DNA from 2 places in the Kitasatospora sp. NPDC057015 genome. Region 1 is predicted to be linked to the other one. Evidence: riboswitches for the same ligand, from Rfam matches in the RefSeq annotation. Region 1 holds a riboswitch; the other holds the start of a gene.

The links. A riboswitch is a leader RNA that binds a small molecule or an ion and turns the genes downstream of it on or off. The one in region 1 is predicted to bind ZMP and ZTP.
Region 2: another riboswitch for ZMP and ZTP. It lies ahead of ACFTWP_RS21500 (glycine hydroxymethyltransferase); the one in region 1 lies ahead of ACFTWP_RS15495 (phosphoribosylaminoimidazolecarboxamide formyltransferase).

The regions. Positions count from the first base shown of each region.
Region 1 covers NZ_JBHUSG010000013.1:67,602-82,179, reverse strand. Annotated here, with positions in the region: gene ACFTWP_RS15550 (GDSL-type esterase/lipase family protein) at 1-532, shown strand, start outside; gene ACFTWP_RS15545 (sensor histidine kinase) at 584-1,756, opposite strand; gene ACFTWP_RS15540 (response regulator transcription factor) at 1,753-2,571, opposite strand; partial or broken gene ACFTWP_RS15535 (glycosyltransferase family 2 protein) at 2,687-3,361, shown strand; gene ACFTWP_RS15530 (DUF2064 domain-containing protein) at 3,335-4,024, shown strand; gene ACFTWP_RS15525 (methyltransferase domain-containing protein) at 4,021-4,731, shown strand; gene ACFTWP_RS15520 (zinc metalloprotease) at 4,897-5,889, opposite strand; gene ACFTWP_RS15515 (AAA family ATPase) at 6,202-6,864, opposite strand; gene ACFTWP_RS15510 (hypothetical protein) at 7,043-8,506, opposite strand; gene ACFTWP_RS15505 (molybdopterin-dependent oxidoreductase) at 8,813-9,907, shown strand; gene ACFTWP_RS15500 (hypothetical protein) at 9,907-10,362, shown strand; ZMP/ZTP riboswitch at 10,424-10,508, shown strand; gene ACFTWP_RS15495 (phosphoribosylaminoimidazolecarboxamide formyltransferase) at 10,542-11,699, shown strand; gene ACFTWP_RS15490 (GNAT family N-acetyltransferase) at 11,817-12,707, opposite strand; gene ACFTWP_RS15485 (class E sortase) at 13,041-13,793, shown strand; gene ACFTWP_RS15480 (MFS transporter) at 13,986-14,578, shown strand, end outside.
Region 2 covers NZ_JBHUSG010000022.1:66,832-81,409, reverse strand. Annotated here, with positions in the region: gene ACFTWP_RS21555 (ATP-binding protein) at 1-412, opposite strand, end outside; gene ACFTWP_RS21550 (GntR family transcriptional regulator) at 684-1,442, shown strand; gene ACFTWP_RS21545 (NADP-dependent isocitrate dehydrogenase) at 1,667-3,886, opposite strand; gene ACFTWP_RS21540 (cobalt-precorrin-6A reductase) at 4,123-4,938, opposite strand; gene cobM (precorrin-4 C(11)-methyltransferase) at 4,938-5,699, opposite strand; gene cbiE (precorrin-6y C5,15-methyltransferase (decarboxylating) subunit CbiE) at 5,710-7,053, opposite strand; gene ACFTWP_RS21525 (catalase) at 7,272-8,732, shown strand; gene ACFTWP_RS21520 (gamma-glutamylcyclotransferase family protein) at 8,787-9,203, opposite strand; gene ACFTWP_RS21515 (EamA family transporter) at 9,355-10,413, shown strand; gene ACFTWP_RS21510 (diiron oxygenase) at 10,541-11,500, opposite strand; gene ACFTWP_RS21505 (TetR/AcrR family transcriptional regulator) at 11,493-12,209, opposite strand; ZMP/ZTP riboswitch at 12,451-12,542, shown strand; gene ACFTWP_RS21500 (glycine hydroxymethyltransferase) at 12,562-14,022, shown strand; gene ACFTWP_RS21495 (hypothetical protein) at 14,122-14,367, opposite strand; gene ACFTWP_RS21490 (Zn-dependent alcohol dehydrogenase) at 14,565-14,578, opposite strand, start outside.

The sequences.
Region 1 (14,578 bases):
GACCGCACGGGCCTTCGCCGCCGGTCAGCCGGTGACCCCCTACAACCTCGGCGTCCGGCGGCAGACCTCCGCCGACATCCTCGCCCGCTGGGAGGAGGAGTGCGCCCGGCGGCTCGCGGAGGGCACCGACCGGCGGGTGGTGTTCTCCCTCGGCGTGAACGACACCACCCTGGAGGGCGGCCGCCCGCGGGTGGCGCCCGAGGAGTCGACGGCCAATCTGGCGAAGATGCTCGACGGGGCCGCCGGACGCGGCTGGCAGGCCCTGGTGGTCGCCCCGCCGCCGGTGGCCGACCCCGGGCAGAACCTCCGTACCGCGCGGCTGGACGAGCGCTTCGCGTCGCTCTGCCGGGAGGCGGGCGTCCCGTACGTCGCCGCGCACCGGCCGCTGAGCGGGAACGCGGTGTGGATGCACGAGGTACGCGTCGGCGACGGCTCGCACCCGGGCGCGGCCGGCTACGAGGAGTTCGCCGCCCTGCTGGCGCCGCACTGGGCCGCCTGGCTGTGCCTCGCCGAACAGCGGCGGCCCGGCTGACCGTACCCGGCTGTCCGGCCCCGGGTGGCGGGCGCGGTGGGGCCGGGAGGGCTACCGCAGGACGGCGGCGGCCGGCAGGGCGATCTCGAAGCAGCAGCCGCCGGCGACGTTGTGCACGCTCGCCCGGCCGGCGTGCGCCTCGACGATGCCACGGACGATCGCCAGCCCGAGGCCGGCGCCGCTGTCGCCGTGCCGGGCGTCGCCGGGCGCGGACCCGGTGCCGATCCCGACGGGCTCGCGCGGGGTGCGGGCGCTCACGCCGCGCCAGCCGGTCTCGAAGACCCGCGGCAGGTCCGGTTCGGGGATGCCGCCGCAGCCGTCCGTCACCGAGAGCACCACCTCGCCGAGCTCCTGACGGGCCGCGACGGCCACCACGCCGTCGATCGGGGTCGAGCGGATGGCGTTGACCAGCAGGTTCCCCAGCACCCGGGTGATCTCGCGGCCGTCCACCTCGACCGGCGCGGGCTCCACGCTGCCACCGAGCAGCCGGACCCCGCGCTGGCGGGCCAGCGGGTGGGCGCCCGCGATGGCGTCCCCGACGAGGTCGTACACCGAGACCCGGGCGAGCGAGAGGGTCAGTGCGCCGGCCTGGATCCGGGAGAGCTCGAAGAGGTCGTCGACCATGCCGGTGAGCCGGTCCACCTCGGTGCGGATCTGCGCGTGGTAGCGGCCCGGGTCCTCGGCGACGCCGTCCTCCAGGGCCTCCGCCATCGCGCGCAGCCCGGCCAGCGGGGTGCGCAGGTCGTGCGAGATCCAGGCGATCAGCTCCCGCCGGGAGGACTCCAGGGTCTGCTCGCGCCGTCGGGACTCGGCGAGCCGGGCGCTGGTGGCGGCGAGTTCCGCGCTGAGCGCGGCGAGCTCGGCGCCGAGCGGCCGGTCGGGCGCGGTGAAGCCGTCGTCGCTGCCGACCGTCCGGGCGGCGAGCGCCAGCGCCCGGCTGCCGGCCACCACCTGACGGCCCAGCAGCGCCGCGGTCGCGAGCGAGACCACCGCCGCCATGCAGAGCACCGTTATCACCACGCCCAGGTCGTGGTGCGAGAGGAACATCGCCTGCGCGACGACCAGCGTCCCGGTGGTCATCGCGAGGACGGTGACCACCGCCACGCAGAACAGCGAGAGCGCGACCGAACGCCGGCGCAGCAGCCGGACGGCCGGCCAGCCGAGGAGGCCCGCCCCGCCCGCGCCCAGCGCGGCGAAGGCGGTGATGAGCAGGAGGTCTTTCACAGGACGGGGCCTTTCCCGGCGGGGTCGAAGCGGTAGCCGACGCCCCAGACGGTGGTGATCAGGGCGGGTGCGGCCGGGTCGTCCTCGACCTTCTCGCGCAGCCGCCGGACGTGCACGGTGACGGTGGACAGGTCGCCGAACTCCCAGCCCCAGACGCGCTGCATCAGCTCCTCCCGGCCGAAGGCCGTCCCCGGATGCCGCAGCAGGAAGGCCAGCAGGTCGAACTCGCGCAGGGTGAGGGCCAGTTCACGGCCGGCCCGGAAGGCCCGGCGGGCCGACGGGTCGAGCGTGAGGTCGCCGGCCGAGAGCCGGGCGGGCGGCGCCGCCGGGCCGGGGCGCGCGGAACGGCGCAGCACGGACTGCACCCGCAGGACGAGCTCGCGGGGGCTGAAGGGTTTGGTGACGTAGTCGTCGGCGCCCAGCTCCAGGCCGAGGATCCGGTCGGACTCGTCGCCCCTGGCGGTGAGCATCACCACCGGCAGCCGCGTGCCACCGGCGCCGGCGCGCAGCCGGCGGCAGACCTCCAGCCCGTCCAGGCCGGGCAGCATCAGGTCGAGGACGACCAGGTCGGGCCGGGTGGCGGCGGCCACGGCGAGCGCCTCCAGCCCGTCGGCCGCGCGGTCGACCCGGAAGCCCGCGCGCAGCAGGTAGCCGGTGACCACCTCGGCGACCGTGGGATCGTCGTCGACGACCAGGACGCGGCCGGCCGACCCCGGCGCCGCGGGCCCGGCGGGGGCGGCGGCCGGCCGGGCGGTCTCGGCGCCGGCGGAGCCCGGCGGGGTGGGGCCGGCCGGGGGAGGTTCGGGGATCGTCACGCCTTCGAGGATAGGAAGCCCGGACCGCCGGTCGGGGCCGCCGGAGCCACCCGTACGACTTCCGTAAGGTGGCGATGCGGCTTTCGTCCCGATTCCGCTGGGTAGCGTGAGCCGGGTGACTACCACTCCCCCTCCCCCGCCCGTCGACGTGGTGCTGCCCTGCCTGGACGAGGCCGAGGCGCTGCCGTGGGTGCTCGCCCGGATCCCGGACGGCTGGCGGGCGATCGTCGTCGACAACGGTTCGACGGACGGCTCCGCCGAGCTGGCGCGCTCCCTCGGGGCCCTGGTGGTGAACGAGCCGCGGCGCGGCTTCGGCGCCGCCTGCCACGCCGGGCTGCTGGCCGCCACCGCGGAGACGGTCTGCTTCCTGGACTGCGACGGCTCCCTCGACCCCGCCCAGCTGCACCGCGTGCTCGCCCCGCTCGACGACGGATCGGCGGACCTGGTGCTCGGCCGGCGCCGGCCCACCACCCCGGGGGCGTGGCCGGTGCACGCGCGGCTGGCCAACCGGGTGCTGGCCCGCCGGCTGCGCGCGCACACCGGCGCGCCGCTGCACGACCTGGGCCCGATGCGGGCGGCCCGCCGCGAGCGGCTGCTCGCCCTGGGCCTGGGCGACCGCCGGTCGGGCTATCCGCTGGAGATGGTGCTCGCCGCCGCGGCCGCCGGGATGCGGATCGCCGAGCGGGACGTCGCCTACCGGCCCAGGGCCGGCCGCTCCAAGGTGACCGGCACCCTGCGCGGAACCCGGCAGGCCGTCCAGGACATGCGGGCCGTCCTGGCGGCCCCCGCGCCGACCCTGCTGGTGATCGCGAAGGCGCCGGTGCCCGGGCGGGTGAAGACCAGGCTGACGCCGCCCTGCACGCCGGAGCAGGCGGCCGCGCTGGCCGAGGCGGCGCTGACCGACACCCTGCGCGCGCTCGGCTCGGTGCCGGCCGGGCGGCGGCTGCTCGTCCTGGACGGCGAGCCCGGGCCGTGGCTGCCGGCCGGCTGGCAGGTGGTGCCGCAGCCGGCGGGCGGGCTGGACGTCCGGCTGGCCGCCGCCTTCGCGGCGGCCCCGGCCGGCGCGCCCGCGATGCTGGTGGGGATGGACACCCCGCAGCTGAGCGCGGCGGCGCTGGCCGCGCAGCTCTCGCCGGCGGCCCGGGCGGGCGCCGACGCCTGGTTCGGCCCGGCCAGGGACGGCGGCTTCTGGGCGCTCGGGCTGGCCCGTCCGACGGCCGACCTGGCCCGCCGCCTGCTGGTGGGGGTGCCGATGTCGAGCCCGCGGACGGGCGAGGTGCTGCTGGAGCGGCTGGCGCTGGCGGGCCTGACGGTCCGCCGGCTGCCGCTGCTGACCGACGTGGACACCGCGCGGGACGCCGCCGAGGTCGCGGCGCTGGTGCCGGGCGGCGCGTTCGCGGCCTGCTGGCGGTCGGTCGGGGCGGTCGCCGGCACGGCCGGGGCCGCCGGGTGACGCCGGTCGCCGGCGCGCCGGCGCCGGCCCGCCCGTGGATCGACGACCCGTTCACGGAGGCGATCCGCACCGGCCGCGGCCCGCTCTGGCTGCGCACCCCGGACGGCGGCCGGATCCGGCTGGACGTCGAGCGCTGGTGCGCGCCGCCGGACGCGGCCGACCGCACCCTGCTGGAGCGCTGCGTCCGGCTGGGCCTGCCCGCGCTGGACGTCGGCTGCGGCCCGGGCCGGCTGGTGGCCGGACTGCTGGCCCTCGGCCTGCCCGCGCTGGGGGTGGACCTGACGGTGGCCGCCGTCGCCCGCACCCGGCTGCTCGGCGGCCCTGCCCTGTGCCGGTCGGTCTTCGAGCGCCTGCCGGGCGAGGGCCGCTGGGGGGCGGTCCTGCTGGCCGACGGCAATCTCGGCATCGGCGGTGACCCGGCGGCCCTGCTCGGCCGGATCGCCCAGCTGCTGCGCCCGGGGGGACGCCTGCTGGTGGAGGTGGAGCCGCAGGAGGTGGACGAGCGGCTGGCCGTCCGGATCGAGGACGGCCGCGGCCGCCTCGGTCCGCCGTTCCGCTGGGCCCGGCTCGGCGCGGCGGCGGCCGCCCGGTGCGCGGCGGGCGCGGGGCTGGCCGAGACGGAGCGCTGGACGGCGGACGGGCGCCGGTTCCTGGCGTTCGGCCCGGCGTGCGGCCCGGCGTGCGGCGACGACGCGGGCCGGCGGTGAGGCCGCGGTGTCGGGCCGGGCGTGCGGACGCCGCGGCGGGCGGGCCGGGGGCGCGGCAGGCACCGCCCCGGTCTCGCCGGCCGCGGCCGGGTGCGGGCCGCCGCACGGGTGCCCGCTGGTACTGACGGGTGCGCGGACGCGCCGACCACGCACCCGTCAGGGTTGTCAGGCCCGGTAGGAGGCCCAGGAGTTGGACATCCTGGTGACCTGGCCCGGGGTGAACTGGGTCATGCAGGAGTCGTAGGTGTAGTCCATGAAGTTCTTGATCGGGTCGAGCCCGGCGGCGGTGCAGGTGTCGCGGCCGGTCGGGCACTGGTAGGCGGCGCTCTTCTCGGCGGGGGTGTCGGAGACGTAGTCGCCGTTGCCGCTGCAGCCGCCCTGGAAGGTGTGGTAGAGGCCGAGCCAGTGGCCGACCTCGTGGGTGGCGGTGTCGCCCTCGTTGTAGTTGGTGGACGATCCGCCCGGCAGCGAGGTGTCGAGGATGACGACGCCGTCGTCCTTGGGGTTGGAGCTGTAGGAGCTGGGGAAGGTCGCCCAGCCGAGCAGGCTCTGCCCGAGGCTCGCGGTGTAGAGGTTGAGGGTGCCCGCGCCGCCCTTGCGCAGGGCGGTCTTCATGGCCTTCTCGGCGGACGACCCGGGCGCGAGGCCGTTGTACCAGGCGGCCTTGTCGGTGTAGTCGGTGCCGGCCAGCGTGAAGGTGAACGGGGTCGCGGTGTTGCCCGAGCCCTGGCCGCCGTAGGCCGCGTTCAGGACGGACAGCTGCTTGCTGATGTCCGAGGCGGTCAGCTTGCCGGTCGTCCCCGAGTGGATGACGTGCACGTACACCGGGATCGAGGTGGCCGCGACGGCCGGCGAGAGCAGCGCGCTGCCCTGGGCGGACTTGCTCAGCTGCTTGACCCGGGCGTTCAGGTCGGCGTCCATCGCCCCGGCCTGCGCCTCGGTGACGGCGTTGGGCTCGTGGGCCTGGCTGCCGGCCGCGCGGCGGGCGGCGGAGTCCTGGCCGTCCTCGCCGACGCACTGGCCGGCGGCCGTGGGGGCGGAGGCGGCGGTGACGGACGAGGGGGCGGCGAACTGGGTGAGGGCGAGGGTGGCGACGAGGGCGGCGGCGCTGAGGAGTCTGCGGGGGACACGCGTGTGGACGTGGGCAGAACGACGCATCTGCTCTCCTGTGGAGAAGTGGGGGTTGGCGGTGGGGAGCCGTCGAGCCGAGGCTACGCATGCGCGACGTGTACGCGTCATACTGTTACCGGCCGCAAAATCCTGACGACAAATCGGGCGAACTCCGGAAGTTCACCCGATCAGAGCTGGTCGATGTGGAGAATTTACCGCTCGGCAACATGGCTGCCCTGTCCGAAAGTTGATTGGCCATCCCTTCCCCGGCCCAACCGTGCGCATGCCCACTGCCACCCGTACGCCGGTCATTCGCCCCTGAGCGCCCCCGCGCCGGGCCTGGAACGACCGGCCGTCGGCCTACGCCGCGACGAAGGCGATCTCCCCCAACTGCCGGGCCGCCGCCCGGTCCAGCACCACCACCGAGGCGCACCCCGCCGGCGGCGCGCCGGTACCCGCCAGCCGGGTGCGCAGCCGGCCGGCCGCCCGGCAGTGCCGGGCGAAGGCGTACGCGGACACGGCCTGACCCCGTGCCAGCTGGCCCTCCCGCGCCTCCGCACTGCTCGCGTCCAGCAGCACCAGGTGCAGCCGGCGCCCCTGCCGGGCCGCCGAGCGGGCCAGCCAGTGCCGCACCCAGGGCAGCGCCCCGCAGTCGTGCACCGCCAGCGGACCGCCCGCCAGCAGCGCCCGCCGCAGCCGCCGGTAGTGCGCCAGCCGGACGAACGGCCGGTACACCGCGTAGGGCAGCCAGGCCGGCACCCTGGCCGCGTACTCCTCCCGGACCTGTTGGGAGTCGATCACCCTCGTCCGCACCGAGCGCCGCAGCAGGGTGCTCTTGCCGCTGCCGGGCAGGCCGGAGACGACCAGCAGGTCCTGCGGCGGGTAGTGCAGCGCGGTCGCGCCCCGCCCGCCTCGCAGATCGTGCAGCGCGCGCGGGCGCAGCACCGCCGGCCGCGGCGCCCGCCGCGGCGGCGGCACCCGGACCGGCTGCGCCGACAGCTCGGTCTCCATCGACTCGGACACCAGTACTCCCTCCGGACCCCGGTGCCTGTCACCCCCCGGGCCTGCTCCGACTTCTCAAAGAGACAGTAAAGAGTAGTGGTCAGGGGCGGTCCCACTGAACCCTTTTCACGGAGGGGGACGAAATCGGGCGGGCGGCCGGTTCCCCGCCCGCCGGGGCGCGAGGGCGCCGACCGCCGGCTCACCCGCCCGGGCCGGGCGCCCGGACACCCTCCGCGCGCCGCCGGTTCGCCGTCGAAGGACCCGCCCGCCCGCCGGTCCGGCGCCGCACCGCCCGACGCAGCGCCGCGCCCGCCAGCACGGCGACCAGCGCCGCCGCGTACGCGGGCCGCTGCGCCGGCCCGCCCAGCAGGTAGACCAGCTGCCCGGCGACCGGCACCGCCAGCCACTCCCACCTGCCGTCCAGCCCGACCAGGGCGACCACCAGCAGCCCGTACCAGGGGTAGCCGGGGGTGGCCGCGAGCAGGGCGCCGCCGGTGACCAGCAGGGCGCCCCGCCAGGGCCGCCCGGGATCGCCCCGGCGCAGCACGTGGAGGACCAGTGCGAGCAGGACGAGCGCCGCGCCGTACGGCGCCGCCCGGTCCGGCAGCAGCAGGCGGACCAGCGCGAAGCGGTCGATCCGGTCCTGGTCGTAGCCCTCCTCGCGCAGGTACCCGGGCAGGTAGCCGACCACCCCGGTGCCGGAGGCCAACACGTACGGCAGGTAGCCGAGGGCGAAGGCGGCCAGCGCGGCGAGCGGCAGCACCAGGTCCCGCGGGCGCGGACGGCGGGCCAGCAGGCCGGACATCGCCCCGGGCAGGGCCAGGGCCGGCAGCAGCTTGGTCGCGGTGGCCGCGCCGAGCAGCGCCCCGCGCACCGCGGCGCGCCCACGCCCCGCGAGGGTCGGGGCGAGGCCCAGACCGGCGACCGTCAGCAGGGCGCCGAGCACGTCCACATGGGCGTCGTTGACGGCCCACACCGCGACGCCCGGACACCAGCCCCAGAGCGCCGCCCGCCACAGGGCACGGCCGGGCGGCCCCGGCCGGCGCCGCAGCACCGCCAGCAGGACGGCGGTGGTGGCGACCGCGAGCAGCGCGCCGCCGACCTGCGCCGCGCGCACGCCCCAGCCGCCCGCCGCCCGGTAGAGGCCGGCGAACCACAGCTCGGCGACGGGCGGATAGACGGTGCGCACCGCCGGTCGGTTCAGGTGGCTGCAGAAGCCGCCCACCGCGCGGCGCTCGTCCCAGCCGGCGCAGTCGCCGCCGACCGGGAACAGCTCCGGCGCCCGGGCGCGCAGCGCGGCCAGCGCCGGATCGTCCGGGGCGTGGGCGTACGGCGAGATGCCGGCCCACTGCACCCGGCCGTCCCAGAGGTAGCGGTACGCGTCGTCGCTGGTCCGGGGCGGGGCGAGCAGCCCGACGGCGGCCACCAGCACACCGCCGGCCAGCACCAGCCCCCCGGCCCGCCGCGCCGGCACCCGTCGCAGCAGGCCCACCGCGAGCGCGAACAGCAGCGCGTCCGCGGCGTACCAGGCGTGGAGCGGGCGGCGCGCGCCGAGCGTCCCGCCGCCGGTGACGGTCAGGGCCAGGGCGACGACCAGGGCGGCGAGCGCCAGGCAGCAGACCGCGGTGGCGGCCGAGCGGCGGGCGGGCGGGGTCTCGGGCATGGCCGTCAGCCTGCCACCGCGCCGAGCGCGGGCGGCGGATCGGCGGGCCGGCGTCCGACTTCCGTAAGCAGCGCCTCCGGTCACGGGGCGGCCCGACCGGGAGGCGCTCCCGGTACTCGGCGGCGCGGCTGCGGACGGCTCCAGGTCTCCGGGCGGCCCGGTCGCCGTAGGACTTCCGTAAGCACGTCGAAGCCACCGCGGGCGCCCCGCCCGAGGTCTGATGACGGGGTGGACGAAGACACCCCCCGCCGCCGCCCGTACGACCTCACCCTCCCCGCTCCGCCGGACGCGCTGCGCCGCGGCCCGCTGCGGGAGGGCACCTTCAGCTCGGTGCTGCACGAGCCGCGCACCGCCGTGGTGATCGGCCGCTGGCTCGGCGCCGCGCTGCTGGTCTGCTTCGGCACCGGGCTGGTCAGCCACCTGCTCCAGCAGCCGCCGCACTGGCTGGCCGGCGCCCTGCCGAGCCGGCCGGCCGACGGCTACCGGATCACCCAGGGGCTGCACGTGATCAGCGGGACGGCCGCGATCCCGCTGCTCGGCGCGAAGTTGTGGACGGTGTACCCGCAGCTCTTCGCCTGGCCCCCGGCCCGCAGCGTGCTGCACCTGCTGGAGCGGCTCGGGATCGCCGTCCTGGTCGCCTCGATGCTGCTGGAGCTGTTCACCGGGCTGCTGAACACCCTCCAGTGGTACCCGTGGCCGTTCCCGTTCCGCCAGACGCACTTCTGGCTGGGCTGGCTGGCCACCGGCGGCCTGCTGCTGCACGTCGCGGCCAAGGCCCCGCTGATCGCCGCCCACTGGCGGCGCGTCAGGCCCGGTCTGGCGCAGCGCCGGGCCTTCCTGACGGCGGTGACCGCCTCGGTCGGCGCGGTCACCCTCACCACGGCCGGCCAGACCGTGCCCTGGCTGCGCCGCACCGACCTGTTCGCCCCGCGCCGCCCCGACCTCGGCCCGCAGGGCCTGCCGGTCAACCGCACCGCCGTACAGGCCGGCACCGCCGTCACCCCGGCCGGCTGGCGGCTGCGGCTGGACGGCCCGCGCCCGGCCCTGCTCTCCCTCGCGGACCTGCAGCGACTGCCGCAGTTCACGGTGGAGCTGCCGATCTCCTGCGTGGAGGGCTGGAGCGCCTCGGCGCACTGGTCCGGGGTCCGGGTGCGCGACCTGCTGGACCTCGCGGGCGCCCCCGCGGACGCCGGGGTGCGGGTCACCTCGCTGGAGGCGGACGGCCCGTACCGGGTGACGGAGATGCCGTCCGGGTACGCCGGCGACCCGCTGACCCTGCTCGCCCTGCGGGTCAACGGCGAGGTGCTGGCCCCCGACCACGGCTACCCGGCCCGGATCATCGCGCCGAACCGGCCCGGCGTCCTGCAGACCAAGTGGGTCGACCGGATGGAGGTCCTCTGATGCGCACGCTGCGGACCGTGCTGGCCGGAGCCGGCCTCGCCCTCACCGGCTACGGACTGTACGGGTTGCTGACCGACCCCTACATCCGGCACCCGTCGGACGTCCTGACCTGGGCGGCGGGCGCGGTGGTGCTCCACGACGGCCTCTGGGTGCCGCTGCTCTGCCTGCTCGGCGCCCTGCCGGCCCGCGCCGCCCTCGACCGGAGGGCCCCGGACCTGACCACTCCCGTCCGGACCTGCCTGATCGTCGCCGCCGCCGTCACCGCCGTGGCCCTGCCGGCCGTGCTGCGCTCCGGGGCCGACCGGGGCAACCCGAGCGTGCTCGCGCTGCCCTACCTCCGGAACTGGCTGCTCGTGCTGGCCGCGATCGCGGTCGTCGCCGTGCTGTGGACCGCGCTGGCCTCGGTGGCGCGCTCCGCCCGCCGAACCGGCCGGCGGGGGCGGTCGGACGGCTGACCGGGGACACCGTCCGTACCCGGGTGCGGGCGGCCCGCGCCACCCGCACCCGGGTACGATGGCGCTCGGCCGCGACTGGCGAAGGTGGAGAACCACCGGGGAGCGGTCGCTTTCCCGCGTGAGCGTCGACCGCCTGGGCGCCTGCGTCAGTGACGTCCCGCTGACACAGGAGGCACGACATGGATCTGCGTTACGGAACCAACCCCCACCAGCAGGCGGCCGGCGCCCTGCCCGCGCACCCCGGCCGATGGCCGGCCAGAGTGCTGCGCGGCAGCCCGTCCTACGTCAACATGCTGGACGCCCTCAACAGTTGGCAACTGGTGAGGGAGGCGAGCCGGGCCCTCGGCCGACCGGCTGCCGCCTCCTTCAAGCACGTCTCGCCGGCCGGTGCGGCGCTCGCCGGGGCGGTCGACCCGGTCACGGCCGAGCTCTACGGCGTCGACCCCGACCGGGTGGGCGCGCTCACCAGTGCCTACCTCCGGGCCCGCGACGCCGACCCGAAATCCTCCTACGGGGACTTCGCCGCCCTCTCGCACCCGGTCGACGCCGAGCTCGCCGAACTGCTGACCCGGGTGGTCTGCGACGGCGTCATCGCGCCCGGGTACGCCCCGGGCACGGTGGAGAGCCTCGGCCGGAAGAAGAACGGCCGCTTCCTGGTGATGGAGGCGGACCCCGCGTTCGTACCCCCGCGGCGCGAGACCCGCGAGGTCTTCGGCCTGCAGCTCACCCAGCAGCGCGACGACCGGGAGCTCTCCGCCTCCCTGCTGGACGACCTCGTCTGCGGGGCGCTGCCGGCGGCGGCGTCCGAGGACCTCCTGCTGGGCCTGACCGTCCTGCGCTACACCCAGTCCAACTCGGTCTGCTACCTGCGCGGCGGTCAGACGCTGGGGATCGGCGCCGGCCAGCAGTCCCGGGTGGACTGCACCCGCCTCGCCGGCGCCAAGACCGACACCTGGTGGCTGCGCCGCCACCCCGCGGTGCGCTCCCTCGCCTTCCGGCCGGAGATCCGGCGGCAGGACCGGATCAACTGGCAGATCCGCTTCGTCGAGGGGGACCTCACCCCGGACGAGAACGCCCGGCTGTCGGCCGCCCTGGCCGCGCCGGCACCCGAACTGACGGATGACCAGCGGGCCCGGTGGCGTGCGGGACTGGACGGGGTCGCCTTCGTCTCGGACGGCGCCCTGCCCTTCCGCGACAACGTCGACCACGCCCACCGGCACGGCGTCGCCTACATCGCCGAGCCGGGCGGATCGATCCGCTCCGCCGAGGTCGCGGACGCCTGCCGTGAGCACGGGATCGCCCTCGCCCGCACCGGACTCCGGCTCTTCCACCACTGAGGCCGCCGGGGCCCCGGACCGGAGCGGCCACCGCTCGGGGCCCCGGCCCTGCGGTCAGGCCCGCGGCCGCCCGCACCGCGTCCGGTCACGGCGCGTCCCGGTCACGGGGCGTCCCGGTCACGGGGCCCGGAGGTCGAGCTGGTACAGCCGGGTCCGGTGCGTGGGCAGGTAGCCGAGCCCGTCGTTGACGGCGCGCATCCACCGGTTGCCCTCGGCCGTGTCGGTCAGCAGTCCCTCCAGCCCCGGGTGGCGCTCGACCGCCCGCCGGACGGACTCCGCCTTCATCCAGCGGGCCAGCCCGTGCCCGCGGTGCTCGGGCAGGACACCGGTGCCGTAGTGCTGGGCGTCGCCCCGCCCGTCGCCCGGGACGACCAGCTCGGTGAAACCGACGACCGCCCCGTCGGACGCGTCCACGGCGGCCACCGTGTGCAGCAGCTCGCCCCGCCGCTCGACCGCCTCGGCCACCGCCCGGACCCGGTCCACGTCCCAGACCACGACGCCGTGGTCCGCCTCGTCCATCGGCATGTCGTCCATCGCGCGGCGGGAGGCGGCGAAGGTCGCCGCCAGGTGCTCGGGGACGGTTCCGTCCCAGGAGACCAGTCGGTAGCCCGGGGGCTGCTGCCGGACGGCCTCCGCCAGGGCCGCGCGGTCCACGTCCGCGCATCCGAGCCGGGCGAAGGTGAGGGTCAGCACCGGGCGGAAGCCCCGGGCCGCGAGGAACCCGTCCCCCGGCGTGTCCGTCCCCGCCTGCGCCGTCACGCGGCGGCGCCCGTCCGCCCGGGCGGCGGCCAGCGCGGCGACCAGCAGTTCGGAGCCCACGCCGGTGCGCCGCTCGGCGGGATGCACCTCGATCTCCAGCTCGGCCAGGTGGTCCTGCCCGCCCGTGGTGAACAGGCGCAGGAAGGCCGATCCCACCGGGGCCCCGGTCGGGCCGGTCGCGAGCCACGCCAGGCGGTGGCTGCCGGCCGTGCGCTCGGGGTCGGTCAGGGCGGTGAGGCGAATCGACAAGTCGGCTCCACGATCGGAGGTGACCGCCGACCGGGGGGCCGGTCGGCCGCCGACGCCCCTGGACGTCCGCCGCGCACCCGCCCCCGCCCCCGCCGACGGCGCCGCTCCGGGCCGGAGGGCCCCGCGACGCTATCCACCGGGTCCGGCCCCCGCAAGCGGGTTTCGACGCCGCCCGGCCGGCCGGGCGAGACCGGTTCGTGACCGGGGCGGGGACATACTGGTGGTCGTACCCGAACCGGTTCCGGGCCCGGCGCCCCGAGCGGCCCGGCGTTCGGACCGATCGTCCCCGGCGCGGACCGTGCCCCGGCCCGCCGCCGATGCGGAGAGACCCACATGCGACGCAACCGAGTCGTCCCCGTCGCGCTCGCCGGCGCCGTCCTCGCGCTGCTCGCGGGCTGCGCGACCCCGCAGGCCGCCGACCCGTCGGCCGCGGCGAGGCCCGCCACGTCCGCCCCGACGTCCCCCACCGCACCCACGTCCCCGGCCGCCACCTCCCCGGCCGCCGCTTCGCCCTCGGCGCCGTCCCCGCCGCCGTCGGACAGCCCGACGCCGGCACCGGACACCCGCACCCTGACGGCGACGCTCGCCATCCCGTCCATCGGCGTCACCGGACTGCAGGTCGTCCCCTACGAGGGGACCACCGACGACCTGGCCGGCACCCGGATCCAGGACGGCGGAGTGGCGGCCAGCCCGTACGGGGAGACCGGCGGGGTGAGCCCCGGGCAGGTCGGCAACTACCTGGTGACGGCGCACCGGCTGTCGGCGGGCGGGCCGCTGCGGAACCTGCCCGAGCTGGCCCCGGGCGAGCTGGTCACCGTCACGGTCGGGGGCACGGTCTACACGTACGAGATCACCGCGAGCAGGACGACGTCCTTCCGCTCGGAGCGCTCGCTGGCCGAGCAGCGGGCCGCCGTGCCGGGATCCCCCGGGGTGGCTCCGACCGAGGCGATGATCACCATCTCCACCTGCGCCACCCCCGAGGACAACGCGGCCGGGAACCGCTGGCGCGACGACCGGGGGAACCCCGAGCACCGCATCGACAGGGTCGGCGTCCTGCGCGGCCGGGCCGACGCGACGACCGGGTGACGAGGCGGCGGATGACCGGAAACGGCCCCGGGGTTCGTCCGCCGCGCTCGTAGACTGGGTGCCATGAGCCGACGACGACATTGATCCTCCGCCGGATCCCCCGCCGAAGGTCCGGGGGGAACGGGCTGCCGGGGGCCACCGGGTGCGACGAGTGACCGTCGCCCCCGTTCGCCTCCCGCAGAAGGACCTTCCATGCCCTTCCCCGTCTTCGGCCCGCCCACCCGGGCCGGCCGGCCCGACCGCGCCGTGCGCCGCCTGGAGCGCACCCTCCTCTGCTACACGGGCTTCGAGGACTTCGTCCTGCTCTACCCCGTGTACGCGCTGCTGTTCGCCGACCACGGCCTGGGCACCGGCGAGATCTCCGTGCTGTTCGCCGTCTGGTCGCTCACCGGCGTGCTCCTGGAGGTGCCGTCCGGCGTCTGGGCCGACCTCGTCTCCCGGCGCCTGCTGCTGGTCCTCGGCCCGCTGCTGTCGGCCGCGGGCTTCGGCCTCTGGGTGGCGCTGCCCACCTTCCCGGCCTTCGCCGCCGGCTTCGTGCTCTGGGGCGCGGGCGGCGCGCTGCGCTCCGGCGCGCTGGAGGCGCTGGTCTACGAGGGGCTCGACCGGCACGGCGCCACCGCCCGCTACCCCCGGCTGATGGGCCGCGCGAGCGCCGTGGGCACCGCCGCCACGGTGGCCGCCACCGCCCTGGCCACGCCGGTCTTCGCGCTGGCCGGGTACCCGGGCCTCGGGGTGGCGAGCGTCGCGGCCTGCCTGCTCTGCGCCGCCACCGCCACCCGGTTGCC
Region 2 (14,578 bases), on a different contig from region 1:
CGGTCGGCACCGCGAGGTGCGCCCAGGCGGCCTTGTGGTGCTGGAACTCCAGGAACCCCCAGCGCAGGGCGAGCGCGTCGACGATGTGCAGGCCCCGGCCCGACTCCTGTTCGTCGCCGACCGACGGCGGCCCGTCGGGGTGTGCCCGGGAGCGGTCGTGGACCTCGACGACCAGGATCCCGGGCCGGTGGAGCCGCAGGTGGATGTGGACCTCGGGCCCCTCGCCGTGCCGGATCGCGTTCGTCACCAGCTCGGTGACGACGAGTTCGAGATCGGAGCTGTCCTCCAGCGGGATGCCGAGGGAGCGGACCTCTGCCACGGCCCGGATCCGGACGCCGGCGACTTCGCTCGGGGCGGAGGGGATCGCCCAGGTGGCTCGGGAGAGGAAGGAGATGTCTGCTGAATCGGACATGGCGATCCTTCGTACGGCAAGCGCGCGGCTGGTGCTCCGCTGGTCCGACGTGTGCCGGGCGGGCCGGTGGCCTCGGGTCAGGCCTCGGGGATACTTCCAGTGAAGCCATGATCTCTAGAGAAGTCAATAAGCTCTCTAGAGAAATGGCGCGCCGGCGGTCGGTGAGCGCTCCCCTGCCGCGCCGGACGGGCCACGGGATGTGTGCGGCACCGATAGCAGGCGCGGCGGTGCCGTCCTAGGATGTCTAGAGAGGAAGCGAGGAATCGAACCCATGGCCAACTCGGACAACCGCCGGCAGCCGAAGTACCAGCAGATCGCCGATGCCCTCAAGGAGGCCATCCGGAGCGGTGAGTACGCGCCGGGCGACCGCCTCCCCGGCGAGAACGACCTCATGGCCAGCTACGGCGTGGCGAGGATGACGGCCCGTCAGGCCCTGGGTGTGCTGCAGAGCGAGGGGATCGCCGAGGCCCGCAAGGGCGTGGGCGTGTTCGTGCGGGTCTTCCAGCCGCTGCGGCGCCAGGGCATCCAGCGGCTCTCCGCGGGGCAGTGGGGCGCGGGCCGCTCGATCTGGTCCGCGGACATAGCCGAGCGCGTCCTGGTGGTGGACCAGGTGAAGGTGGCGGAGGCGGTGGCGCCGGCGCGGGTGGCCGAGGTGCTCGGCGTCGACCCGGCCCGCCCGGTCTGCGTCCGCAGCCGGCGGTTCGTGCTCGACGGCAAGCCGGTGCTGCTGTCCGAGTCCTACCTCCCGGCCGACCTGGTGGCCAGCTCGGCGATAACCCGGCAGGACACCGGACCGGGCGGCACCTACGCCCGGCTCGCCGAACTCGGCCACAAGCCGGTGCACTTCCGCGAGGAGATCCGCTCCCGGATGCCCTCGCAGGACGAGGCCGAGCGGCTGCGGCTCTCGGCCGGCACCCCGGTGATGCTGATCTGCCGCACGGCCTTCGCCGAGGACGGCCGGGCCGTCGAGGTGAACGAGATGACCCTCGACTCGGCCTCGTACGTCCTGGAGTACGACTTCGACGCCTGAGCGGCCGCGCGCCCGCCCCTTGCCGGCCGCTCGCCGCTCGCCGCGCGCGCCCGTTCCTAGTCGCCGCTCACCGCCCGCCCGCCCGTCGGCCGCCGTGACGCCCGTACGTCCCGACAAAGGCCCCGCGGGCCGTCGCGGGGACGGTCCGCGGGGCCTCGGAGGTCCCACCGGGCGGCCGGTCCCGCGGGCCGGGGCCCACGGGACCGACCGGGATCGGCGCGGGCTCAGCCCAGGGTCGCGACGGCCTCGTTGAAGGTCGCCGACGGACGCATGACCGCCGCCGCCTTGGCGGGGTCGGGCTGGTAGTAGCCGCCGATGTCGGCGGGCGAGCCCTGGACCGCGATCAGCTCGGCGACGATGGTCTGCTCCTGCTCGGTGAGCGTCTTGGCGAGCGCCGCGAACGCCTCCGCGAGCTGGGCGTCGTCGCTCTGCTTGGCCAGCTCCTGGGCCCAGTAGAGCGCCAGGTAGAAGTGGCTGCCGCGGTTGTCGATGCCACCGAGGCGGCGGCTCGGCGACTTGTCCTCCTCCAGGAAGCTGCCGGTCGCCCGGTCGAGCGTGTCGGCGAGGACCTGGGCGCGCGCGTTGCCCGTGGTCTGCGCGAGGTGCTCGAAGCTGACGGCCAGCGCGAGGAACTCGCCGAGGCTGTCCCAGCGGAGGTAGTTCTCCTTGAGCAGCTGCTGGACGTGCTTCGGGGCGGAGCCGCCGGCGCCGGTCTCGAACAGGCCGCCGCCGTTGATCAGCGGGACGACCGAGAGCATCTTGGCGCTGGTGCCCAGCTCCAGGATCGGGAACAGGTCGGTGAGGTAGTCACGCAGCACGTTGCCGGTCACCGAGATGGTGTCCTCGCCGCGGCGGATGCGCTCCAGCGAGAAGGCGGTGGCCTTCGCGGGCGACAGGATCTCGATCTGCAGCCCGTCGGTGTCGTGCTCCGGCAGGTACGCCTTGACCTTGGCGATCAGGTTGGCGTCGTGCGCGCGGCTCTCGTCCAGCCAGAAGACCGTCGGGTTGCCGGTGGCGCGGGCGCGGTTGACGGCGAGCTTGACCCAGTCGCGGATCGGCACGTCCTTGGTCTGGCACATGCGGAACACGTCGCCGGCCTCGACCGGCTGCTCCAGCACGACCGCACCGGCGGCGTCGAGGACCCGAACGGTGCCGGCGGCGGCGATCTCGAAGGTCTTGTCGTGGCTGCCGTACTCCTCGGCCGCCTGCGCCATCAGGCCGACGTTGGGCACCGAGCCCATGGTGGCCGGGTCGAAGGCGCCGTTCGCGCGGCAGTCGTCGATGACGACCTGGTAGATGCCGGCGTAGCTGCTGTCGGGGATGACGGCGAGGGTGTCGGCCTCCTTGCCGTCCGGGCCCCACATGTGGCCGGAGGTGCGGATCATGGCCGGCATCGACGCGTCGACGATGACGTCGCTCGGGACGTGCAGGTTGGTGATGCCGCGGTCGGAGTCGACCATCGCGAGCGCCGGGCCCTCGGCGAGCTCGGCGTCGAAGGAGGCCTTGATCGCGGCGCCCTCGGCCAGCGAGTCCAGGCCCTTCAGGATGCCGCCGAGGCCGTCGTTCGGGCTCAGGCCGGCCGCGGCGAGCACCTCGCCGTACTGGGCGAAGGTCTTCGGGAAGAAGGCCCGCACCACGTGGCCGAAGATGATCGGGTCGGAGACCTTCATCATGGTGGCCTTGAGGTGCACCGAGAACAGCACGTCCTCGGCCTTGGCCCGGGCGACCTGGGCGGCGAAGAACTCGCGCAGGGCGGCGACGTGCATGACGGAGGCGTCCACGACCTCACCGGCGAGCACGGGTACCGACTCGCGCAGCACGGTGGTGGCGCCGTCGGCGGCGGCCAGCTCGATGCGCAGCGTGCCGGCCTCGGCGATCACGGCGGACTTCTCGGTGGAGCGGAAGTCGTCGGCGCTCATGTGGGCGACGTTCGTCTTCGACTCGGGCGTCCAGGCACCCATGCGGTGCGGGTGCGCCTTGGCGTAGTTCTTCACCGAGGCGGGCGCGCGGCGGTCCGAGTTGCCCTCGCGCAGCACCGGGTTGACGGCGCTGCCCTTGACCTTGTCGTACCGGGCGCGGGCGTCGCGGTCCGCGTCGGTCTTCGGGTCGTCCGGGTAGTCCGGCAACGCGTAGCCCTGCGCCTGCAGCTCCGCGATCGCGGCCTTGAGCTGCGGGACGGAGGCCGAGATGTTCGGCAGCTTGATGATGTTGGCCGCAGGCGTCTTCGCGAGCTCGCCGAGCTCGGCGAGCGCGTTGTCGATGCGCTGGCCCTCCTCCAGGAGCTCCGGGAAGCTGGCGATGATGCGCCCGGCCAGGGAGATGTCGCGCGTCTCCACGCTGACGCCCGCCGTCGAGGCGTAGGCCTGGACCACCGGCAGGAACGAATACGTTGCCAGGGCCGGGGCCTCGTCGGTGTGCGTATAGATGATGGTCGAGTCAGTCACCGTTACTCCGCTTCACGTCTACAACGTCTTGATATCAAGATATCTCGTTGGTGCCCCTCTCCGACACCCAACCCCCGAGTCGAGCCGCGTCGGACCGGTCGCCGGGGCGATCGGTGCCGGCCGGGGCGACTCCCACCACCAGGGTGACCCGGTACGGGCCGGTCCGCCGCTCCGGCGCGCACGGTGCCGGTCGGCCGGGAGCCGGCCCGGTGTTCACCGGCCGGGCGCGCCGGCCCTCAGCCGCCGGCCGTGGCCAGCCAGGCGACCGCGGCGGCCACGTCCTCGGCCACCGGTACGCCGCCCGGCGGCTCGGGGCGGCGGACGATCACGACCGGGACGCCGAGCTCGCGGGCGGCGGTCAGCTTGGCCGCCGTGGCGGCGCCACCGCTGTCCTTGGTGACCAGGACGTCGATCCGGTGCTCGCGCAGCACCGCGCGTTCCTCGTCCAGGGTGAACGGGCCCCGGGCCAGCAGGACGTCGGTGTGCGCGGGCATCGGCGGCGCGGGCGGGTCGACCGAGCGGGCCAGGAAGTGCAGCGCGTCCAGGCCGGCGAAGGCGGCCATGCCCTGGCGGCCCGTGGTGAGGAAGATCCGGCGGCCGAGCCCCGGCAGCAGGGCCGCGGCCTCGGCCAGGGAGGCCACCTCGTACCAGCGGTCGCCGGCGGCCGGGGTCCAGCCGGGGCGCCGCAGGGCGAGCAGCGGCACACCGGTGGCGGCGGCCGCCTCGGCGGCGTTGCGGGACATCACCTCGGCGAACGGGTGGGTGGCGTCCACCAGCGCGTCCACCCGCTCGGCGCGCAGCCAGTCGGCCAACCCGGCCGCGCCGCCGAAACCGCCGATCCGTACCCGCCCGGCCGGCAGCCGGGGCTCGGCCACCCGCCCCGCGAGCGAGCTGGTCACCAGCCGGGCCGGGTCGGCGCCCGGGCCGGTGACCAGCGCGGCGGCCAGCCGGCGGGCCTCGGTGGTGCCACCGAGGATCAGCACGTGGCCCGCCCGGCCGGCCCCGGGCCGGGCGCCCTCGGGCGGCGGTCCGGCGGTGTCGGCGGCGGGCATCAGGCGTCGCAGGGCTCGTGCGGGCGCTCGCGCCCGGCCGAGTACAGGTGGCTGTCGCGGAACTGCTCGGCGCCCAGCGTGCGGCCGACCAGGATGACCGCGGTGCGCACCACTCCGGCGGCCTTCACCTGGCCGGCGATGTCGGCGAGGGTGCCGCGCAGCACGAGTTCGTCGGGCCGGCTGGCCATCGCGACCACGGCGGCCGGGCAGTCGGCGCCGTAGTGCGGCAGCAGCTCCTCGACCACCTCGTCCACGTACCCGGTGGCCAGGTGCAGCACCAGCAGGGCGCGGCTGCGGCCCAGCGTCGCCAGGTCCTCGCCCTCGGGCATCGGGGTGGCACGCCTGGCGATCCGGGTGAGGACGACGGTCTGGCCGACGGTCGGCACGGTGAGCTCGCGCTTGAGGGCCGCCGCCGCGGCGGCGAAGGCCGGTACGCCGGGGACGACCTCGTACGGGATGCCGACCGCGTCCAGGCGTCGCATCTGCTCGGCGACGGCGCTGAACACGGAGGGGTCGCCGGAGTGCAGGCGGGCGACGTCCTGGCCGGCCTCGTGGGCGGCGGTGATCTCGGCGATGATCTGGTCGAGGTCGAGCTGCGCGGTGTCGACCAGCCGGGCGCCCGGCGGGCACTCGGCGAGCAGCTCGCGCGGGACCAGGCTGCCGGCGTACAGGCAGACCCCGCAGCGTGCGAGGGTCCGCGCCCCGCGCACGGTGATCAGATCGGCGGCGCCGGGGCCGGCCCCGATGAAGTGGACGGTCATGTGGGGGCTCCTAAGCGGCGGGCGGCTGCGCCGGGGCGGACGGGAGGCTTCCCGTCGGCCCGGGCGCGGGCGTCGGCGGGTGGGTGGTGGCAGCCCGCTCCGGCGGGCCGGCCGGCGGGTGCGGCGGCTTGACGGCGGACCACTGGGTGACGGGCATCGCCTGGCGCCACCCGGTGAACCCGCCCACGGGGACGGCGTGCGCGACGGCGAGCCGCAGCAGGTCCCCGCCCCAGCGCCGGTACCACTCGGTGAGCAGTGCCTCGGACTCCAGCGTGACGGTGTTGGCGACCAGCCGGCCGCCCGGCGCCAGCGCGGCCCAGCAGGCCTCCAGCAGGCCGGGGGCGGTGAGTCCGCCGCCGACGAACACGGCGTCGGGGGTGGGCAGCCCGGCGAGCGCGGCCGGCGCCGGACCGGTGACCACGCGCAGGCCGGGCACCCCGAGGGCGGCGGCGTTGCGGGTGATCCGCCCGGCCCTGACCGGATCGCGTTCGATGCTGACGGCGCGGCAGTCGCGGTGCGCGCGCAGCCACTCGACGGCGATCGAGCCGGAGCCGCCGCCGACGTCCCAGAGCAGCTCGCCGGGGGCGGGGGCGAGGGTGGCGAGGGTCGCCGCGCGGACGTGCCGCTTGGTCAGCTGCCCGTCGCTCTCGTACGCGTCGTCCGGCAGGCCGGGCACCAGCGAGGTGCGGACGCCGGCGCCCGAGCACTCCACCGCGATCAGGTTCAGCGGGTCGCCGGCCGGGTGCGTCCACTGCTCGGCGGTGCCGTCCAGCTGCCGCTCCCCGGGGCCGCCGAGCTGCTCCAGCACCCGCAGCCGGCTGGCGCCGAAGCCGCGCGAGGTCAGCAGGGCGGCGACGGCGGCCGGGGTGTGCGCGTCGGCGCTGAGGACGAGCAGCCGGCGGCCGTGGTGCAGGGCCGGGGTGAGGCCGTCCAGCGGGCGGCCGACCAGGCTGACGGTCTCGGTGGTGTCCAGCGGCCAGCCCAGCCGGGCACAGGCGTGGCTGACCGAGGAGGGGTGCGGCAGGACGCGCAGCCGTTCGGCGCCGACCGTCTCGGCCAGGGTGCGGCCGATGCCGAAGAACATCGGGTCGCCGCTGGCGAGCACGGCGACCCGGCGGTCCTCGTGCGCGGCGAGCAGGCCGGCCACGGCCGGGCGCAGCGGGGACGGCCAGCCGACGCGCTCGGCGGCCAGTTCGGCGGGCAGCAGCGCCAGCTGCCGGGGGCCGCCGATCACCACCTCGGCCTCGCGCAGCGCCTGCCGGGAGGGGTCGGCCAGTCCCGGCCAGCCGTCGGCGCCGATCCCGACGACGGTGATCGGGCGGCCTGCCGGCGCCGGGGCAGGATCGGTGGCCAACGGGTACTCCTCGCAGGTCCGGAAGGGGGCAGCGGCAGCCTACCTGGCGGTACCCGGCCCGCTCGCGGGGCCCGGCGGCCCGGCCCCGGCGGGAACGCCCAGGTGGGGAGCGTGGAGGCGCGGTGGGCGGGGCCCGGCCGGGCCCGCGGCGAGATGCAGGTCACCTACGGCGGGGTTAGGTTCGCGAGGGGGTGCCCCAGCGCGCAACGGAGGACACGATGTCCGACTCAGCGGTTCCGCACACGACGAACAACGCCGGTGTCCCGGTGCCGAGCGACGAGAACTCGCTGACGGTGGGGCGGGACGGCCCGATCCTGCTGCACGACCACTACCTGATCGAGAAGATGGCCCAGTTCAACCGGGAGCGGGTGCCCGAGCGGGTGGTGCACGCCAAGGGCTCCGGGGCGTACGGCTCCTTCGAGGTGACGGACGACGTCAGCCGGTACACCAGGGCGAAGCTCTTCCAGCCGGGCCGGCGCACCGAGATGCTGGCCCGCTTCTCGACCGTCGCCGGCGAGCAGGGCAGCCCGGACACCTGGCGCGACCCGCGCGGGTTCGCGCTGAAGTTCTACACCGAGGACGGCAACTACGACCTGGTGGGCAACAACACGCCGGTCTTCTTCGTCCGCGACACGATCAAGTTCCAGGACTTCATCCGCTCGCAGAAGCGCCGCCCGGACAACGGCCTGCGCGACCACGACATGCAGTGGGACTTCTGGACGCTGTCGCCCGAGTCGGCGCACCAGGTCACCTGGCTGATGGGCGACCGCGGGATCCCGAAGTCGTACCGGCACATGAACGGGTACGGCTCGCACACCTACATGTGGATCAACGCGGACGGCGAGCGGTTCTGGGTCAAGTACCACTTCAAGACCGACCAGGGCGTCGACTTCCTCACCCAGGAGGAGGCCGACCGGCTGGCCGGCAGCGACCCCGACCTGCACCGCCAGGACCTCTTCGAGGCGATCGAGCGCGGTGACCACCCGTCCTGGACGCTGTACGTGCAGGTGATGCCGTTCGAGGCCGCCGCCGACTACCGGTTCAACCCCTTCGACCTGACCAAGGTGTGGCCGCACGGCGACCACCCGCTGATCAGGGTCGGCCGGATGACCCTCAACCGCAATCCCGACGACTACTTCGTCCACATCGAGCAGTCCGCGTTCGAACCGTCCAACCTGGTGCCCGGCATCAGCGTCTCGCCGGACAAGATGCTGCTCGGCCGGATCTTCTCCTACCCCGACACCCACCGCTACCGGATCGGCCCCAACTACGCCCAGCTGCCGCCGAACCGGCCGCACGTGCCGGTCCACTCGTACGCCAAGGACGGGCCGATGCGCTTCGACCCGAGCCGGGCGGCGGCGCCGTACGCCCCGAACTCCTACGGCGGCCCGGCCGCGGCGGCGGACCGCTTCGACGACCCGTCGGCGGGCTGGCGGACCGAGGGCGAGATGGTCCGGGAGGCCTACGGCCTGCACGCCGAGGACGACGACTGGGGTCAGGCCGGCACCATGGTCCGCGAGGTGCTGGACGACGCCGCGCGCGACCGGCTGGTCTCCAACATCACCGGGCACCTGCTCGCCGGCGTGAGCGCGCCGGTGCTGGAGCGGGCCGTGCGGTACTGGCGCAACGTCGACGAGGACCTCGGCGACCGGGTCGCGGCCGGAGTCCGCGGGGGCTGAGTGGCGGCCCGCCCGGGCCGGGTGACCGGCCCGGCGGGTGCTCCCGCCCGCCCGTCAGCCGCGCGTCCAGTCGCCCGACTCGACGGGCGCGGCGACCGCCCGCAGCCGGGCCGCGGTGCGCGGGCCGGCCAGGTAGACCCAGGCCTCGGTCTCGCCGTCCTCGGTCAGCACCGCCCGGCGCAGCCGGACGTACTCGCCGGAGCCGTCCGGCCGGCAGTCCTCCAGCCGGTCGAGGTCGGCCAGCACGGACGGGTAGCCGGCCGGGAACACCGTCACCAGCTCGCCGACCACCCGGCGGTCGGGGTCCGGGACGGCGTACGGGAAGCCCGGGCCCTCGTACAGGGCGGCGCCGGGCAGTACGGCGGGGCGGACGGCGGCGCAGCGTCCGTCCAGGTGCGCGGCGTGGTTGCGGCCGCCCGTTCGGAGTGTGCCGTACACGAAGAACGGAAGCTGGGCGGGGTCGGCGGGCACGGTTCGGGCCTCCTGGGGGCGGGCGTGGGGCGGTCGCAGGGAGGGGCCCACGGTAGCCCCGGCGGAGCCGGGCCGGATACCGGGTGGCGCCGGAGGCCGCTGGTGCGGTGTCATGGCGGGGTTCGTACAGCAGCGTCCCAGGGAGACACCCATGACAGCTCCGGCCCCGCAGAGTCCCTCGGACGCCTCGGGAGGGCCGGGATCCCCCGGCCCGCAGGACGCCGCCACCCTGCTGGACGCCCCCGGCCCACCGGGGGATCCGCACCCCGCGGGCGCGGTCCGGGCCGGGGCGGCAGCCACCGCGCCGACCGCCGACCGGGTCCGGATCAGCGGTGCGGTCTGGGGCGCGCTGGCCATCGTCTACGTGCTCTGGGGATCGACCTACCTGGCGATCCGGATCACCATCGAGACCATGCCGACCTTCCTCTCGGCCGGCTCGCGGGCCCTGGTCGCCGGACTGGTGCTGCTGGCCCTGGTGGCCTGGCGCCGGGGCCCGGCCGCCGTGCGGGTGAGCCGCCGGCAACTCGGCTCCGCCGCCCTGGTCGGCGTGCTGCTGCTCACCGGGGGCAACGGCCTGGTCGTCCTCGGCGAGCACTCCATCCCGTCCGGGCTCGCCGCCCTGCTGGTCGCGATCGTCCCGCTCTGGATGGTGCTGCTGCCCGTCGCCTTCGGCGGTGCGCGCCCGCGCCCGGCCGCCCTCGGCGGCGTGCTGCTCGGCCTCGCCGGCCTCGCCGTGCTCTCCTCGCCCGCGTTCGGCGGCGACATCGCGCCCGCCGGGGTGATCGCGGTGGTGGCCGCGACCCTGACCTGGGCGGCCGGCTCCTTCGCCGCGCGGCGGATCAGCATGCCGTCCGACGCCTTCGCCGCCAGCGCCTACCAGATGATCGCGGGCGGCGTCGCGAGCCTGCTGGTGGCCCTGGGCCGCGGCGAGCAGCACGGCTTCGACCCCGCGCAGGTGTCCGGCCGGTCCTGGCTGGCCCTGGCCTACCTGGTGGTGTTCGGCTCGCTGGTGGCCTTCACCGCGTACGCCTGGCTGCTGCAGTCCGCACCGCTCACGCTGGTCGCCACCTACGCGTACGTCAACCCGGTGGTCGCGGTGCTGCTCGGGTGGCTGGTGTTCGCCGAGCCGCTGACCGGGCCGATCCTCTGCGGCGGGGGGATCGTGGTGGCGGCGGTCTGTCTGGTGGTCAGTACCGAACGACGGCGCTGAGCCGGCCGGTGGGAGCGCGCGGGCGGTCGCCTGGGGCCGCCCGCGCGCGGGGCCGTCGCATCGTCGGCCCGTCGCGTCGTCAGCCCGGTTCGTCGTCGGCCTGTCGCGTCGTCAGCCCGGTTCGTCGTCAGCCCGGTGCACCCGGCAGCAGCGAGGCCCGGCGCCAGCGGTACTCCGAGCGGCGGTCGATGATCCCGAGCTCGGTGAAGAACAGCACCGCCTTGCGGGCCCAGTCGGCCTTCGAGCGCTGCCAGTGCGGGTTGGCGGCGGCCGCCCGTCGGGCCGTCGCCGGGTCGAGACCGGCCAGCGCGTAGACCCGCGGGTGGATCACCTCGGCGACCGACTGCTGGGCCAGCAGCGCCAGCCCCTGCCGGAACAGGGCCCGTCGCGGGGCGCTCATCGCGGCCCATCGGCGCTCCAACTCCGGTTTGGCGTAGCCGATGTGGCGCGCCTCCTCGATCACGTGGATCCGGGCCACCGCGCGGGCCAGCGGCTGCAGGCTGTCGTCCCTGATCATCTCGCGCTGCAGGGCGTCGGTGTACTCCTCCACGAAGATCGCCCCGGCGAAGGTCATGGTGGTGTCGTTGAGCAGGAAGTGCAGCCGGCCCAGCCGCTGGGCCCGGCGGGTCGGGCGGGCCGACGGGTACCCGGTCGTGGTCAGGTAGCGCGCGAACATGGTCGAGTGCCGGCACTCGTCGGCCACCTCGGTCAGGGCGTACTGGGCGTGCTTGGTGGTCAGGTCGCTCTCGTAGACGTGCCGGACCAGGCCCTCCATCAGGACCAGCTCGAACCAGATGCCCGCCGAGATGGTGCTGGCCAGCTCGTACCCGCTCAGCCGGGCCTGCTGACGGTGCGTCATGGAGTCCCAGAGCGGGGTGCCGTAGAGCGAGACGCGGTGCGGCGGGATGGCGAACCGGTCGGGGTCCTGCGGGGCGTCCCAGTCGATCTCGGTGAGGGGGTCGTGGGAGTGCCGGGCGGAGACGCGCAGCAGGCGCTCGGCGTTCAGCTCACGTTCGGCGGCGGGGCCGGCGCTGGGGCCGGCGGTGGCGGTGGTGCCGTTGGTGGTGCCGTTGGTGCGTTCACTCATCGGTCGGCTCCGGTGGGAGTGGCGGTGGGGGAGCGGTGGAGGTGGTGGCGGCGGTGGTGCCGGGAGCGGCGGAGGCCGGCCCGACGGGAGGGGGAGCGGCGGCGACCGGGGGCATCGGGTGGCCGAGGGCGCGCAGTGCGAACACCGACAGGGCGGGGACGAGCTGCTCCGCCGGGCCGCCGTCGGCGAGCGGCCCGACCAGGGCCTCGCCGACCGCGCCCACCAGGGCGGCCGCGGTGAGCTGCGGATCCTGCGGGGGCAGCCGGCCGGCCGCCACCCCCTCGGCGATCAGACCGGCGATCAAGTCCCGGAAGGCCAGCCGGAAGACCAGCCGCTCGGCGTCGACCTCGGGATCGACCGGCTCGGCGAGCAGCGCGAACGCCAGGCGGGGTGCCCGGAGCGCCCGGCCCGCGAAGGTGCCGATCACCGAGGCCACCTGGGCCGCCAGATCGCCCTCGAAGGCGGCCGCCGCGCGCACCGCCGCCACCTCGCGGCCGACCACCTCGCGGAAGAGCTCGGCCACCAGCTCGGCCTTGGTGGGGAACGACCGGTAGACGCTGCCGGTGGCGATGCCCGCGCGCTGCGCGACCGCCGCCACCGAGCAGGCCGCGTAACCGTGTTCGGAGAGGAGTGCGGTGGCGGCGGCCAGTACGGCGGCACGCTGGGCGTCGAGCCGGGCCTGGACGGCCGGGGTCCTGCGATAGACCATGGCAAGAAGTGAAGCAGTGATTCAGTGCCTCATCAATACCCTTGCCCGGTCTGGTCGGTGGGCCGCGCGGCCGCGGCGGTCCGGTGGCCGGGCCCGTTCGCCGCCACGTGCGCCGGGCGCCGTCGCCGGGCCGGTCGACAGTCGCCACCCCGCTCGTCGCCGGCCGTCGCCGGGCGCGTCGCCGGCAGCCCGTCCCGGATGGTGAACCCTCCGGTGCGGCTCCCGGCGCACTGTTACGATCCCGGTGAGCCGCGACTGGCGCGACAGGGTGGAATCAACCATCGGGAAGCGGCTCCGTGTCTCACGTTGTCGCCGTGCGCCTGGGCCGTCCGTATCGAGCGAGGAGACCCCCTTGCCTGCCCAGGCCCCGCACACCGACGCGTCACCCGCCGCCAACACCGCCTTCCGCAGCGCCCTGGACGTCGTCCGCCAGGTCGAGCCGCGCATCGCCGACGCCATCGGCGCCGAGGTCGAGGACCAGCGCGCCTCCCTCAAGCTGATCGCCAGCGAGAACTACGCCTCCCCGGCCGTGCTGCTCGCGATGGGCAACTGGTTCAGCGACAAGTACGCCGAGGGCACCGTCGGCCGCCGCTTCTACGCCGGCTGCCGCAACGTCGACACCGTCGAGGCACTGGCCGCCGAGCACGCCCGCGAGCTCTTCGGCGCCCAGCACGCCTACGTCCAGCCGCACTCGGGCATCGACGCCAACCTGGTCGCCTTCTGGGCGGTGCTCTCCCAGCGGGTGGAGAGCCCGGCGCTGGCCCGCGCCCGGGCCCGGCACGTCAACGACCTCACCGAGGAGGACTGGGCCCAGCTGCGCCAGGAGCTCGGCAACCAGCGGATGCTGGGCATGTCGCTCGACACCGGCGGCCACCTGACCCACGGCTTCCGGCCCAACATCTCCGGCAAGATGTTCGAGCAGCGCAGCTACGGCACCGACCCGGCCACCGGCCTGATCGACTACGACGCGCTGCGCGCCACCGCCCGCGAGTTCCGCCCGCTGATCCTGGTGGCCGGCTACTCCGCGTACCCCCGGCTGGTGAACTTCCGGCTGATGCGCGAGATCGCGGACGAGGTCGGCGCCACCCTGATGGTCGACATGGCGCACTTCGCCGGTCTGGTCGCGGGCAAGGTGCTGACCGGCGACTTCGACCCGGTGCCGCACGCGCAGATCGTCACCACCACGACCCACAAGTCGCTGCGCGGCCCGCGCGGCGGCATGGTGCTCTGCGAGTCGGAGCTGGCCGAGCACGTCGACCGGGGCTGCCCGATGGTGCTCGGCGGCCCGCTCTCGCACGTGATGGCCGCCAAGGCGGTGGCGTTCGCGGAGGCCCGCCGCCCCGAGTTCCAGGACTACGCCCGCCGGGTGGTCGAGAACGCCTCCGCGCTCGCCGAGGGCCTGCTGCGGCGCGGCGGCAAGCTGGTCACCGGCGGCACCGACAACCACCTGGTGCTCGCCGACGTCTCCGGCTACGGCCTGACTGGCCGGCAGGCCGAGGCGGCGCTGCTCGACGCGGGCATCGTCACCAACCGCAACGCCGTCCCGCAGGACCCGAACGGTGCCTGGTACACCTCCGGCGTCCGGCTCGGCACGCCGGCCCTGACCACCCGCGGCCTGGGCGTCGCGGAGATGGACGAGATCGCCAGCCTGATCGACACCGTGCTGCGCGGCACCACCCCGGTCACCGCCGCCTCCGGCGCGCCGTCCAAGGCCCAGTACGCGCTGGACGAGGCGCTGCGCGACGGTGTGGCCAAGCGCTCCGCCGACCTGCTGGCCGGCTTCCCGCTGTACCCGGGCATCGACCTGGCCTGACCCGGCGGCGTGGCGCGGCCGGTGCCGGCCGCGCCACGGGCCGCGACGCCCGGGCCGGGTCCGTCCAGCCCCGACGGACCGGTCCGGCCGGCGGTCCGGCTAGCGGGCCGGCCGCGGCTCGGGGCTCCCGTACGCGGGGACGAGGGAGAGCGGAAGACTGTCGTCCAGCACCGGGCCGTAGGCGAACCAGCCCATCAGCGCGGCCTGTTCGAGGGTCTCGGAGCTCCGGTCGGCGAACGCGGCGGGGGCGGTGGCCCCCAGGGCGAGGGTCGCCGTGCCGAGCACGGTCAGCAGGCCGCGCAGCCCTGCGCGGACGGCGGCGGGCAGTCGAACGGGCAGTCGCATGGGGGTACTTCCTCACACCCGGGCGGCGGAGCCCTGGCGCGGCTCCCGGTGCGGCCATGCTGTCAACAACCCCCGGCCCGGACGCCGCGCGCCGCCCGGGGTGTCACCCGGACGGCGCGGCGGATCACCACGGTGGGCCAGCGCGAGCCCCCGGCCCGGGGGCGTACGTCACCGCACGGCCGCCCCCGCGGCGGTGCTCAGGGGAACACCA